DNA from 2 places in the Paenibacillus sp. FSL H7-0942 genome. Region 2 is predicted to be linked to the other one. Evidence: a T-box and tRNA genes for the amino acid it is inferred to sense, from the RefSeq annotation. Region 2 holds a T-box; the other holds one or more tRNA genes.
What was found. The T-box of region 2 lies ahead of MHI48_RS24190 (valine--tRNA ligase). A T-box ahead of a tRNA ligase gene usually reads a tRNA of that ligase, here a tRNA-Val.
Positions count from the first base shown of each region.

Region 1 (7,413 bases), 770 kb from region 2:
TATTTTCAATTTGTGTACTGGAAGACCTTTGGTTCTGCACAGACTTTTGTGGTTGGGCATGAAGTTGCGCACCATTTGCTTAATCACACGAGTGGGAGTGAACCTTGGAAATTTTCAGGGTTCCCATCACAGAACATTTATCATGATTCAGAATTTTCAGCTGACGACTTAGCTTTAGATTTAATGTTTAATGTAGGAATTGATTATAAAGAAATTGACATAGATTTTGATTGTTTGATGGGTCCGATTATAAACATGATATTAATTTCAATGCAAGCTATTGATCCAACTGAACCAAGTGAACAACACCCTGCACCGTTAGACCGACTTAAAAGGATACTAGATTATTCCAAAGAAACATTCTCAACAATGCAATACGATCTTATACGTTCGAACACAAGAGAACTCCTTGAACTAATAAATGCAATTAATCATTTTTGGGACAAAAGATGGTGGGATGATTTAGATCTTATAGTCTACAAAAAAAGAAAGTCTAAGGAAAATTTGAAGTTGGATTCCAATTAATTAATCAAAATTTTGAGCCATTAATCTGATAATGATTAATGGTTTTCTGTTAGAAGCAGGCTAGAGGTTATATTCTTGATTATACTATCACAGGAAATTATTAGATCTTAAAGTCCTAAACGAACTCCCTGCTGTAGAATTAGCCTGAGCAATCGCCACATTTCGTTCTAACTCTTCAGCTAGCTGCTGACGATATCTTTGACATGATGAACAGAGAGTAATCAATGCCCAGGGCGAGAGCAAACATCACCGCAAGCCTAATGGAGAAGGATATAAGAAAGGTTACCCAAACGTTCAACCAACGAAAAACGATAGCTCAGAATAGGATGGGGATATAATAATGCTCACATGGTTCTTTCAAGGTTAGTCAACTAAGAACTGGCTGGCCTCTTTAGTTAATCTAAAGTCATCTGTTCACTAGGTGTTAACTTTGGAGTACACAAAAGTACATTGTGGGGCGCACAAACCATAACAAAAGAAATCATGTCTTGCGAATAAATTGACTTTTTGTGCCAACAACAACTATACTATTATTGTTGGCACAAAAAGTGAGGTGAAGCAATGTCCGCCAAGAAGATGGGACGTCCGCTATCTGACAATCCCAAAAGCGAAACTATCAAAATTCGTGTTGATCAGGAAATTATGAACAAGCTCGATATTTCGGCTGAGAAGCTGAATACGAATCGATCAGACATCGTTCGCAAAGGGATTGAGAAGATTTACGACGAACTCCAAAAATAAAAAAGGAAGCAGCGCTAGTCCCACGAAGAACACGCTGCTTCCTATCCCGCAATCACTTGTTGAATGAGCGACTGCATAAATATCCTACCATGTGCAGAACGTTCATTCAAGTGAGGTGCGAATTGATATACAGGAGGATGCACATGAATTCGATATTAGAAGCATTATATAATGGACGACTTCGACCGGATGAGATGATGATGCCGACACATCCTGAATACCAAGCGTTAGGACGGCAGATTGCAGCTCTGACAGAGCAGTGGAAGAATCGATTAAGCGAGGAAGAATTCCGTGAGCTTGAACAGTTATTTGACTTGTGTGGCAGATGTGAGGGCATGCATACGGAAGCAGCGTTTGCACAAGGTTTTCGCCTGGGTGCCAATATGTTGATTGAAGTCATGAGTCAGCGTGAGGAATCGGTGTTGGAATTTAACTAAGTTTAACGATGTGAGCAGAGATTCGGTTTACTTTTACAGCTAAATTCTCAGGAAATGACGTGCATCCAACATACTTATTTTGCATCATAAAATTGTATCAAAAATTTAGTATAACAAAGCCCTCGAATCCTCTCTGCATTCAGCAGCAGGGTTCAAGGGCTTCACTTAAACATAGAGTTAACAATTTATATATAGGGAAAGAACCTGTTAAACCAATTGTTCCTTAATCCGCAATATTCCCCGCCATCTTCAGACGACGTGCAATCTCTTTGAAGTCTTCTTGCGATATACCTGGTGCGAATTCTTCCTCGACCGCAGGGGCTTCTGGAATCGGGAATCCTTCAGGTATCCCTTGGATGACTTCAAGAGGTTGTCCATCTTCGGGGTGAGTTCCTTTCCAGATCTGACCGATCGTGTTGAAATCTTTATCACTATAGGTGTACAGCTTGGTGTGTACCCCTTTTTCTTCATATTTGCGAGCCTCGTTGAAGGCTTTGTTGTTCAGTGAAGGAATAGGAACCAGCTTGGTCACATTTACGCCAGTTGCAATCTCAAGCGCCTTTGCATAAGCAACCACATGCACACCACCGCGAACAAGCAGGTAACCAACCACTTCCCGGGCGGCCGGATGATCCGTCATTTCATACACTTTCATTTTATGGGTACGGGCGCCACATTCTAGGAAGAAGTTATGCAGCAGGTCCTCGACCAAGTTGCCACTGTTGAAGACGTTTGCTCCCGTCCAGGGATTACCCATAGAGTCGAAAGGCATTGCGCCTTGTGCTCCTGCAAGATAGTGATACGACAGACGAGCATCCTTCACGGAACCTAGCGGTGTATCGTCCGGTTCTTTGTATTCTGTAGAACCCCGCAGACAGTGATTGATGCCATGAGACACGAGCTCAACATGACCCAATTCTTCGGCCGTAATACTCATGACCAGGTCATAAAAGGGCTTCAACTTTTCTTTGGATCGAAAATTAAACGATTGATAGAGGTAGTTGTTCAACGTTGACATTTCTCCGAATTTGCCGCCGAGTAATTCTTGTATGGCTGCCGCAGCATTCGGATCTGGCTTCTCGACATTGGGAATCTCAATTAGGATTTCATCCAAGCGTTTGAACATTCGGGTGTAACCTCCTCAAATTGGTATTGCAGATCGTGTAGAATTTCAGATCGTTAAGTCACTCTGTCATGGCCTATTACACGTCTATTGGTTTTTTTAAACAAAAAATCAACCAAATGGGACTTAAGCATCGCATAACGCATGCCTAAACTCTTCTCCCATTTGTTATTTCCAATATGGTGAATTTTATGTATAATCAAACATTCAAACGAGTCTTCACGTACAAGAGAAGAGAGTCATGAATCCATAAAGGAGTAAGAGATGAACAAGCGTTGGATACAAAAAGTTGGGATTGTAATGTTTCTAATGATTCAGATGTACATAAGCAGCGAGCCTGCCACAGCATATGTCGTTACAAACGAAGTTCAGGTGGATGAAGAAACACGGCAGTTACTTGAAAAGAAATACGGATTGGATCGTCCTCAGGAACCACAGACTCAACAACACGTTCTCTCGGGTGACTGGGGAATGAGTTTCCGGACGGAGCCTCCTGATTCGTTTGACCGACTTGTTCATGTGGTTCCTTTTTCCCTACGGCCACTGGCATGGATCTTTCGTTTATTCGTGTAAAATGAAACCCGGACGGGCAATATAACAGAAACATATTGTCCCAAGGAGTGAGTGAAATGAGAATGCTCATCGTTACCGTCATGTCGGTAGTTCTGAGCTTAGCCGGAATTACATCAGGCACAGGCGCCGCCATCCCTGATTATGCGAAGTGGGGAATTATTGCGGTCAAAGAAACACAGACCAAGTATAATGTGGATATTTTGGACTATAAGCATATCGGTCGCACCTCTCTAACAGCGGATCAATCACGGGAACAGTTCAAGCTATGGGTTCGTGCTAAAGACGGCAAGCAATTCGCAGTTTATGTGAATGTCGATTTTAATCCATCTACACAGCAATTAAAGAAAGTACAATTTTCGGAATCGGATCGACACTGATCCGTTGCTGAACTGGGTCAGTACAAGTCATGTTTTCATATTAGCTATACTATGGGTTGAACCAGACTGCCTTAATTATTAAGGCAGTCTGGTTTTTTTATTTTACAAAATCCTTTTTTTACTATTGAATAAAGAACTTATGTTCGCATATAATATAAAATACAAACAAACGTTCTTATCGGAGGGATGATTATGCTAGGGAAATATATTGGCCAGATGGTGGAGCTTGTCTACATGGATCGTGCAGGGCAGATAACGCAGCGACAGATTCGAATTAACAGTGTACGTGGCGGGATGATTAGAGCATCAGCGGGAAAAGAAGGCTCACCCCGAACCTTTCTGGAGCAAGGTATTCTGGCATGGCGTCCTGTTAAGGACCTTAATGGGGAGGTAAAGTATGCTGAACGACTTTGAACGCAAGATTTTACGTATTATGGTGAACTATGCAGGACAACGGCGCAGGCTGCCGCGTATGGATGAACTGGAGACCAAGACGGGACGAAGCAAAGCTTACATTCATGAGTCATTGCTGGAGCTTGAACGCACCGGGCACATCGCGTGGGAGAACCGATCTAGTCTTGAAGGGATACAGATTTTGCAGGCATGGGAACAGGCACAACAGCCGATTCGCAAAAGCCAACCTTCCGGTGATTCCGTAAAATATTTTACGGACTATTAATTCTAATAAGAAAACGCCAACCCGGATATCCGGATCGGCGCTTACTGTGTCACACATACGACATGTGCATCTATTTAGAAATGGGGAAGTTGGTCCAGGTTGTTGGTTGGGTCACCGTCGGCATCGCCGCGAATGTACATTTCGCCATCCTTGCCTTTAAATACATTCACACCGGCAATAGCGCCAGCCTTTACTTCTGCAAGTGCCTGCTGATAATCCAGTACACGTCCTGCTGAAGTCTGAAAGGCTGTCAGGTCACCGTCACCATTTTTCTGTACTGCTGTGAAACTCTCGCGTGTTGTTTGATCCATGATGTCACACTCTCCTTATATGACGAGATAGGAATCTGCTTACCTGATTAGCCTATCCGAATTCATCGGAAGTATGCACCATATGCTGATAAGACCAGCCAACGTCGAGGTATTACAGGCTCTTTCTCATACGAACATGCAGAATATCTGCATCATAAAAAGGTTCTTCCGAAATCACTTCATAACCCAGTTTTTCATAGAATTTCTGTGCCTGACACTGCGCATCCAGTACAGAATAGGATAAGCCGAGTTCACGTGCCAGCTCCTCCATCGCGAGCAGAAGCACACGTCCATAACCAAATGAACGATGAGATTCAAGCACTGCGATCCGCTGCATTTTGGCCGTATCCTTGCTGTAATAGATCAGACGTCCTGTGGCTACAGCTTGGCCATCCGTACTTAACAATACATGATGCACATCCGGGCTGATGACATCATATTGATCAATCTCAATCTCGGCAGGCACCTGTTGCTCGATCACAAAAACGTGATGGCGAATTCCCAGGGCTTGCTCCAGTTGTTCTTCTGTCGATACATAACTAATCTCAGCTGCCAATTCCATTCCTTCTTTCTGCTCTTGCGCGACATATCAGACTGAATTATACAAAAAAATGTTTTTCCTGTATAGTGAAGTCTGGAACATATTGGGAGAGGAGGGGGTAGTGATGGGCATGACAGGCATCATGGTAATTACATTACTAATGTCGGCGGGAATGATTACTCTGTTGTATTTCGTTACGAAGAAAGCATACTCACGCAAGTGGGATGAAGACGAGTAATTCACCTGTTAACCTTCACGGCAAGACTTCACTGCTTCCTCGCGGAGAATACACATCTTGAATTACGGATTTGGAGTATACGTCCAGCCAAACGGGCAGAGATTCATCATTTTCATTGGGCTGTTGTAATTGTTGGAATTGTACCGTATGTTCATCCCTCTCCAAGCCGCAACCTGTAACGGTAGTAATGAGAATCATAAGCCCAGCAAAGAGAAAGAAGCATTTGGTAAATGTATATTTATTGGATTTTGACCGTTTTGTTAAGTTTCTCATAGGGAATTCACCTCGTTGTGTAAATGGTAATCTTTCCTTTATTGTGCACCATTTCGGATGAATTATAACCAAATAAATCATTGACAATGAACACGGTTACTTGATATGATACTGTTACTTGATTGGGAAACAATTATATATCATGATCTGTTAGCTCAGCTAAAGATAGTAGTATGACCGTAATGGATACATCTTAATTATTACAGGGCGATAGCTCAGCGGGAGAGCATTATCTTGACAGGGTAAGGGTCGTGGGTTCGATCCCCACTCGTCCTATATTTAAAATTAAAGGCAACTTCTTTTGAGAATTATATCTCAAGAGGAGTTGTTTTTTTATATAATAATATGGCTACCTCCAATAATATGTGTAGGTGGTTTTTGTTGATAATAAATATACTTAATGGTACAATTTGGATAAAATTAAGCAGTTAAAGTAGTTACGACTATCGATAAAAATAATACAGAAAAAAGATATGGTGGTTGATGGAATGGGACAAATAAAGCGTGTTGCGGCACTATATCGAGTGTCCACAAAAGGTCAGATGGACGGGAACGATATTCCAATGCAACAACGAGCATGCAGGAAGATGGTAGAGAAACAAGAGGGATGGAAGCTAGTTAAGGAATATACCGAAAAAGGGGTATCAGGTTTTAAAGTACCTGCCTCGAAGCGTGATATTATCCAAAAGGCTAAAGAGGATGCAGAGAATGGTTTATTCGATGTCTTGTTGGTATTTATGTTTGATAGGCTTGGAAGAAAAGATGATGAGACTCCCTTTGTACTTGAGTGGTTTGTAAACAAAGGGGTAGAAATGTGGTCTGTAATAGAAGGTCAGCAAAAAATTGAAGCATACACCGATCGGATGGTCAACTACTTAAGATTTTGGCAGTCAAGCGATGAAAGTAGGAAGACCTCTGAACGAGTCAACGAAAAACATATACAGATGGTCGAAGATGGTATTTTTAGGGGAGGAGGTATTCCCTACGGGTATAAAAGTGTTGATTCCGGTAATGTAAATAAAAAAGGAAAAGCACTGCAAAAACTGTGCAAGCACGAAGAAGAGTCAAAGATCGTACAAGAAATATTCCGACTAGTGCTTGAAGAAGGTTACGGACAATTAAGAATAGCTAAACTTCTAAACGAAAAAAATGTTCCGACAAGAAAAGCAAAACAATGGGGTGCTCCTACTGTAAACGTTATACTTAAGAATCCAATTTACAAAGGAGTAATGAGATACAGAAAAGAAAAAGGAGACGATATATTTTCAAAACCAATCCCTGAATTAATGATAGTTTCAGAAGAGGATTGGAATAGTGTACAGGATATAAGGGATAAAAAGAACCCTAAGAATCCAAAAAGAAATGAAAATTCCATTCCCATAAGCACTAAAGGAAGTTTACTTTTAACTGGAATAGCCAGATGCGGTTGTTGTAATTCTAGATTGACCACGACTACATTTGTAAATAAATACAAAGCAGCTAATGGAGAAATAGTCAGATACAATCAGAATAAAAGTTACCGTTGTAGTGGAAAATTGCAAGGAAAGACGGATTGTAACGGACAGGCAACATTTTCTTCAAAGAAGGTAGAGAGA
Region 1 covers NZ_CP150279.1:4,708,378-4,715,790, reverse strand. The annotation lists gene MHI48_RS20995 (hypothetical protein) at 1-525, shown strand, start outside; gene MHI48_RS20990 (ribbon-helix-helix protein, CopG family) at 1,087-1,266, shown strand; gene MHI48_RS20985 (DUF6809 family protein) at 1,410-1,703, shown strand; gene MHI48_RS20980 (manganese catalase family protein) at 1,927-2,829, opposite strand; gene MHI48_RS20975 (hypothetical protein) at 3,091-3,399, shown strand; gene MHI48_RS20970 (DUF3889 domain-containing protein) at 3,456-3,776, shown strand; gene MHI48_RS20965 (hypothetical protein) at 3,969-4,190, shown strand; gene MHI48_RS20960 (hypothetical protein) at 4,174-4,455, shown strand; gene MHI48_RS20955 (DUF3892 domain-containing protein) at 4,530-4,766, opposite strand; gene MHI48_RS20950 (GNAT family N-acetyltransferase) at 4,879-5,322, opposite strand; gene MHI48_RS20945 (hypothetical protein) at 5,561-5,818, opposite strand; tRNA gene MHI48_RS20940 (tRNA-Val) at 6,023-6,094, shown strand; gene MHI48_RS20935 (recombinase family protein) at 6,292-7,413, shown strand, end outside.
Region 1: it has a tRNA-Val gene. The T-box ahead of MHI48_RS24190 (valine--tRNA ligase) is inferred to sense a tRNA for this amino acid. The anticodon was not compared.

Region 2 (7,413 bases):
ATCCAAGTTCAAGTTCGAATCATGACTCACCCGCTCGTCAGGTTCAGGTACAGCAGAGCTTGTCAGCACCGTCTCTCCCCAGTCTCCGGGGATATCCTCAGGCGTCCATGATGGGGTTGTATCCATCTTAGGCGTTAGCGGTTGATTATGCGGTAATTCTTCACTTAACGTCACCAATGGACTGGACGCGGATATCCTCTTGTTTTCAGGCTTGTCCGACTCATGATCCCCGAAGCGAAACGTCATTCTAGCATTGCTCACCCGTACCCTCTCCTTTGTCCCATTTATATAAGCTATATGCAGAGACTGGAGAATACATTCCATATAACGCAAAAAACGCCTGCTTCGTATCGAAGACAGGCGATTTCTCAATTGATCTATTTCAAACCTTTGGCAAGTGTATCGCCGACTTTCCAAATATCACCTGCGCCCATCGTAATCACAAGATCTCCTGGCTGCAGACGATGCTGCAAATCAGCCACAACTTCCTCTTTCGTTGGGAGGTAACGTGCAGAAGCATTACTGTTTTGAACGATCAATTCAACCAGTCTGGCTGAGGTTACCCCTTCGATCTGTTTTTCGCCCGCAGGAGAATAGATATCCGTAATAAGTACCTCATCCGCTTCCGCAAAAGCACGACTGAACGCATCCAGCAGGAAGAACGTCCGCGTATAACGCTGTGGCTGGAATACCGCAATAATACGTTTGCCTGTTGCTTTGGCGGCACTAATGGTAGCTTCAATCTCAGTCGGGTGATGAGCATAATCATCGATGATGAGCATATCATTCGCCTCGCCCAATACCTGGAATCTACGTTTGGCTCCGTGGAACTGGATGATAGCTGCCACAATCTTCTCAAATGGAATGCCTGCTTCCAGACAGGTAATCACAGTAGCCATCGCATTATAAACGTTATGCTTACCCGGCACTGATAATTCCACCGTGCCCATAGCAGCACCCTGATGATTCATCGTAAAGGAGATCCGGCGATCGCCCAGTACAATATCCGTTGCCGTATAATCCGCAGCACGATCAATACCATAGGTTGTAATCCGTGACTTGAGTTCTGGCAAAATTGCTTGAACATTCTCGTCGTCAGAACACACAATGGCTGTTCCTTCCGGGCGAATCTGGCTCAGGAATTGCACATAAGCCCTTTTGAGTTCTTCAAAATCACTGTTGTAATTCTCCAGATGATCTGCCTCAATATTGGTTACAATACCGAGCCATGGATGGTACTGCAAAAACGAACCATCGCTCTCGTCCGCTTCAGCGACTACCCAGTCGCCCTGGCCTGCCTTGGCGTTGGTGCCCACATTCATGATTTCTCCGCCAATGATATATGTCGGGTCCGTATCACATTTATCCATAACAAGTGCAATCATGGATGAGGTGGTTGTTTTACCGTGAGCTCCGGCCACAGCCACACCTTTACGTTCGTTCAACAAACGTGCAAGCATCTGGGAACGATGCAGAATTGGAATGTTCAGCTCTGCAGCTGCTACCCGTTCCACATTATCAGCAGGCGCTGCCGTAGAGTAGACAACAAGATCTGCTCCAGTGACGTGCTCTGCCGTATGTCCGATATATATTTTCGCTCCCTTGGCTGCCAACTTCTCGGTCAACTCCTGTGAAGCGACATCCGATCCGGTAACGGTGTATCCCATTTCCAACATAACTCTTGCGATGGCACTCATGCCATATCCGCCAATCCCTATAAAATGAACGTGTTCCGATGTATTTAACAAAACTTTCACCAACCTTTTTCAGAATCGGTTTGATGCAAAAGGGCTGCCCGCACATCTGCAATCAGGTACAGTGTGCCGGAGACCACCCCCAGATCTTCCGCTTCCGTCCGTGACTTCAATAGATCAAGTGCCTTTGCCCATTCGGGCTCGACGATGATTTCCAGTTCCTGCTTCGCAATGGCGGGACGTACCCGTTCGACAATCTGCAGCAATTCGGCTGCATCCATTTTGCGTCGGAAATCTGGCTCGGTCAGGATCAGCGTATCCACTAGTGGCAGTATATGCTGCAAATACGCTTCGTGATGCTTATTTGCCAACATACCCATCATCAAAATTAACTTGTTGTGCGGATAGACATCCATAATGCTCTTGGCCAGTGACTCTGCCCCTTCCGGATTATGTGCTCCATCGAGCACAATTCGGGGTTCATCGACGACTTTTTCGAATCTTCCTGCCCAGAAAGCATTCTCCAGTCCAAGTGCAATATCGTTGTCATCCAGCATAAATGCCATGTATTGTCTAAGCAATTCAAGCACCATAAGTGCGGCCGCTGCATTGTCACATTGATGTGAGCCCTGCATGCGTATGCGAACGTCCAGATCACGGAACGGGCCTGTAAAATGAAAAGATTGTCCGTTCTCATTGCTGTCCAGTCTATGATAAGAGAATTGATCTCCAGCCAAATACACGCTTGATTGAAGCTGCTGTGCTTTCTCCTGAATCACCTTCACAGCTTCGGGTTGAGTCGCGCAAGTCACAACGGGTACTCCCGGCTTGATAATACCTGCCTTTTCTCCAGCAATCTGCTCAATCGTATCTCCAAGCACATCCGTATGATCCATACCAATGTTCGTGATGACGGACACAACAGGTGCGACAATATTCGTTACGTCCATCCTTCCCCCTAGCCCCGTCTCCCATACCACAACGTCAGGGTAACACTCCTCTGCATAGTACAGAAGCGCCAGAGCCGTGGACACCTCAAACATCGTGGGTGATCCAAGCGGAGTGGAGGCCATTTCCCTGACCAGTGGATGTAATCGGTTCGAGAGCTTAAGCAGGATTTCTTCAGGAATATCCTCACCGTTGTATTGAAAACGGTTTGTAAACTTGGTGATATAAGGCGACGTAAAGGTACCCACATCATATCCAGCCTGAAGAAGCACTGACGTCAAAAAAGCGCAAGTCGAACCTTTGCCGTTCGTTCCCGCGACATGAATAAATTTGAGACGTTGGTGTGGATTGCCTAACATGGACATCAGACTCTCGATTCGTTCCAATCCAGGTCGGATGCCAAAAGGAATAAGGCCATTGATCCAGTCCACGGCCTCGTTGTACGTAAGTAAAGGAGCTGCTGCATCTGTCCCGTCTAATTCCGTCATCTGATTCACCTTCGGTCCCGAGTTTGAGTGAAAAAAGCGGCCGGATGGCATAATGGCTCTCCATCCGACCCACATATATTAACCTTTAAGTTCCTTGATTCGTGCAATCACTTTATCCCGTTTATCGGAATAATCTGCTTGTTTGGCGCGCTCTTCCTCAATAACTTTGGCAGGAGCTTTGGCTACAAAGCCTTCGTTCGCCAGCTTTTTCTCTACACGGAGAACTTCGCCCTCAAGGTTCTCCAACTCTTTCTCCAAACGAGCCACTTCCTGCTCGATATCAATAAGACCTGCGAGCGGCAAGTATAGTTCTGCCCCCGTAATGATCGCAGTCATTGCCTTATCCGGTGAGTTTAAATCCAGCCCACTATCGAACTCGGACGTATTACAGAAACGTTTGATGTAGTGACTGTTACGCGCAATGATGCTGGACGTCTCAGCACTATTTGCTTTGACCATCAGCTCGATCTTTTTGCTCATCGGCACGTTCACTTCTGCACGAATGTTTCGCACTGCACGAATGGTATCCATGAGCAGGTTCATCTCGGCAACAGCCTCTGGGTTCTCAAGAGCAGGATCATATACCGGCCATGATGCCAGCGTAATGGTCTCACCTTCATGCGGCAGATGCTGCCAGATCTCTTCGGAGATGTATGGCATAAACGGATGAATCAGGCGCATGGTCTGATCCAGCACATATGCAAGCACGGATTGTGTTTTCTTCTTGGCAACCGGATCTTCCCCATAGAAGGACAGCTTAGCAAACTCGATGTACCAGTCACACAGGTCATCCCAGATAAAGTTATACAACACACGACCCGTTTCCCCAAATTCATACGCTTCGATTAGACGCGTAATATCGCGGGAAGTTTCGTTCAGACGGTGCAAAATCCAATAATCCGCTGTACCAAGCTCTCCGCTAATGTCACGTTCCTCATAGGTGAATCCTTCCAGATTCATCAATGCAAAGCGCGAAGCATTCCAGATCTTGTTGGCAAAATTACGAGCCTGCTCCACCCGTTCCCAACGGAAACGGAGATCCTGACCTGGCGTGCTGCTGGTTGAGATCATGTAACGCATTGCATCTGCGCCGTATTTCTCAATCACATCCAGCGGATCTACACCGTTGCCCAATGATTTGGACATTTTGCGTCCATCTGCATCACGAACAAGACCATGCATCAGCACATCCTTGAACGGAATCTCATCGGTGAATTCCAGTGCAGTGAAAATCATACGTGCAACCCAGAAATATATGATGTCATACCCTGTCACAAGTACACTTGTCGGATAATAACGTTTCAGGTCTTCCGTATCTTCCGGCCAGCCTAGTGTGGAGAATGGCCATAAGCCGGAGCTAAACCAAGTATCGAGTACGTCTTCGTCCTGTCTGAGCTTGCGTCCAGCATACTCTGGCAGCGTTGTTGGATCTTCAGCAGATACGATGATTTCACCTGTTTCTTCATCATACCAAGCAGGTATACGATGTCCCCACCACAGTTGACGGGAAATACACCAGTCACGAACGTTCTCGATCCAGTTCAGATAGGTTTTCTCAAAACGATCTGGAACAAAATTAACCCCTTCGCCGCTCTGTTGTTTTTTAATCGCTCTCTCTGCAAGTGGCTTCATCTCAACGAACCACTGTGTAGACAGATACGGCTCAACAACAGCTCCGGTACGTTCACTGTGTCCAACCTGATGCGTGTGATCCTCAATGTTGATCAATACGCCCTGCTCTTTCAAGTCAGCAACAATCTGCTTGCGGCAGTCACTGCGATCCAGTCCCTGATACTTGCCTGCCTCAGCATTCATTGTGCCGCTCTCATCCATTACCGTAATCTGAGGCAGATCATGACGAAGACCTACTTCAAAGTCATTTGGATCATGCGCAGGCGTGATTTTAACTGCACCACTTCCAAACTCTTTATCCACATAATCATCAGCGATAATTGGAATTTCGCGTCCAATGATAGGCAGTACAAGTACTTTACCAATCATATCTGCATAACGCTCATCCTTCGGATGAACCGCAACCGCTGTATCACCCAGCATCGTTTCAGGACGCGTTGTTGCCACTGTAACGTAGCCACTTCCGTCTTTGAGCGGGTAACGCAGATGATACAAGTGACCCTGAACCTCTTTATATTCAACCTCAATGTCGGACAGAGCTGTCCGGTTCACCGGGTCCCAGTTAATGATGCGTTTGCCTCGGTAAATAAGGCCTTTTTCATACAGTTGAACAAATACTTTACGAACCGCTTGGGACAGACCTTCATCCAGCGTAAAACGTTCACGTGAGTAATCAAGCGACAATCCCATTTTGCCCCATTGCTGACGAATGGTGGTGGCATATTGATCTTTCCAGTCCCATACTTTCTCCAGAAACTTCTCACGTCCCAGATCATAACGAGTCAGACCTTCTTCACGCAGCTTCTGCTCCACTTTGGTTTGAGTAGCAATACCTGCATGGTCGGAACCCGGAAGCCACAGCGCATCATAGCCCTGCATCCGTTTGGTGCGGATCAGAATATCCTGCAGTGTAAAATCGAGCGCATGCCCAATGTGCAGCATCCCGGTCACATTTGGGGGTGGAATTACAATTGTATACGGCTCGGCATCTTTACGTTGACCGGCTTTGAAATATCCACGCTCCATCCAGGTGGAGTACCATTTATCCTCTGCCGCCTTAGGATCGTAAGTGGTCGGCATTTCTGTTGCAGCTGATTTTTTTTCCTCAGACATGTGTCATTCCTCCGTTACTTCATCATCTTCGCCAAAAAAAACAAAAAAACCTTTCATCCATCAAAGGACGAAAGGTTAGCTTTCGCGGTACCACCTTTGTTTCACGCCTACAGCAAGATAGACTTCACCCTCTGTACATGACGTGACACTTCAAGCAGATAACGGCTGCTACCGGCCCATCCTACCTCAGTAATAAATGACGATAGATCTCATTCATCCCTTGTATTCAAACAGGCAACTCCCGGGCGACTTCGATCAGTTGGTTCCTGCGGAATCTCACAGCGCTGCAATTCCACTCTCTGAAAGGTCATACTGTCTACTACTCCCGTTCCACGTTGTTCTTCAAAAAACCTACACACATCATACCTTGCTCGTGCGCGATAGTCAACCTGACAACAGCGGATAAAGAGCGCTGGAATGCAGGTTTAGGACGAATCATGCAAAAACCCGCAATCCTCAAGGGGATCACGGGTCGTAACGAAGGCTTTAACTACGGATTAAGGGATGTACAATATCTGACCTTCTTCCACAACCTGCTCAGATAATCGGTTATACAACTGAAGTTCCCTCGTGCTCAATTGATATCGATCTGCAATAGCATCCAGTGTATCTTCTCGCTGAACGATGCAAAGTTTCACCTTGCGGAACGGGGTCTGGTCCACGATCGTTCCCAGGAACAGGTTCTTCCATTCCACATCATCAGCTGGATACGTTTCTTCCTGTACCACACCCGCAGGAACCTCATCGCCTCGCTCCACTTCAGCATCGCGTGCCGCTCTACCGGAGGATAACAAAGAAGAGATACCTACGCCCTCTTCTTGCCGTGGTGCGGATTCTTTTTTGCTGCCAAAAGCAACCTTCAGCTCCGGCTTGTCTTCCGTCTCAGCCACAGGTTCAGGAACAAATGCTTCGTTCTGTACAAACTCGTCTACCCCAGTCGCTTCAAAAGACGGCCGGTCTTCCTCAGCGTTGCCTGGTTCGGACGAAGCAAATACACCTTGCCAGTTCTCCGCCTGTGATTCGCCCGGGACATCGGCAACTGCCTGATTCTCCTGCTGAGGTACAGATCTCGCGGATTCGAAGTGCCATACCTCTGGTGCGTCCGGTACATCCGGTGATGCCAACTCATTAGATGATTGAGCAGTAGGCTCTGAGACTGCTTGATCTGCACTTCTCGAGTTCGCAGGCAATGCATCCACGGAAGGCTCGGACCAACCCAAAGACTCATCTTCCAGAGGCAACAATGGTTCCGACTCAGGGTAAGAAGCTAATCGATCTGCGGTCTCAGCCATAAATGACGAGATCGGAGAAGGTTCGCTGTCTTGCTCATGAGATGCCAATTCATCTCCATTCGCTGTCAGAGATGCGGGATCTTCGTTTGCATCAGGTTGTCTGTTTTCGTTAGCGTACTCCGCGCTTTGCTCCTCGGATTGAAGTGGCTCGGCCGATGACGAATCCGCATATTCCTGCTGCCATTCTTCGCTATTCCTTAATGTCTCTTCCCTTGTGGACAGGTCAGCGAATTCCGGAGCACCATA
Region 2 covers NZ_CP150279.1:5,479,978-5,487,390, forward strand. The annotation lists gene MHI48_RS24175 (SPOR domain-containing protein) at 1-261, opposite strand, end outside; gene murC (UDP-N-acetylmuramate--L-alanine ligase) at 378-1,697, opposite strand; gene MHI48_RS24185 (bifunctional folylpolyglutamate synthase/dihydrofolate synthase) at 1,754-3,130, opposite strand; gene MHI48_RS24190 (valine--tRNA ligase) at 3,209-5,875, opposite strand; T-box leader at 5,936-6,217, opposite strand; gene MHI48_RS24195 (LysM peptidoglycan-binding domain-containing protein) at 6,373-7,413, opposite strand, start outside.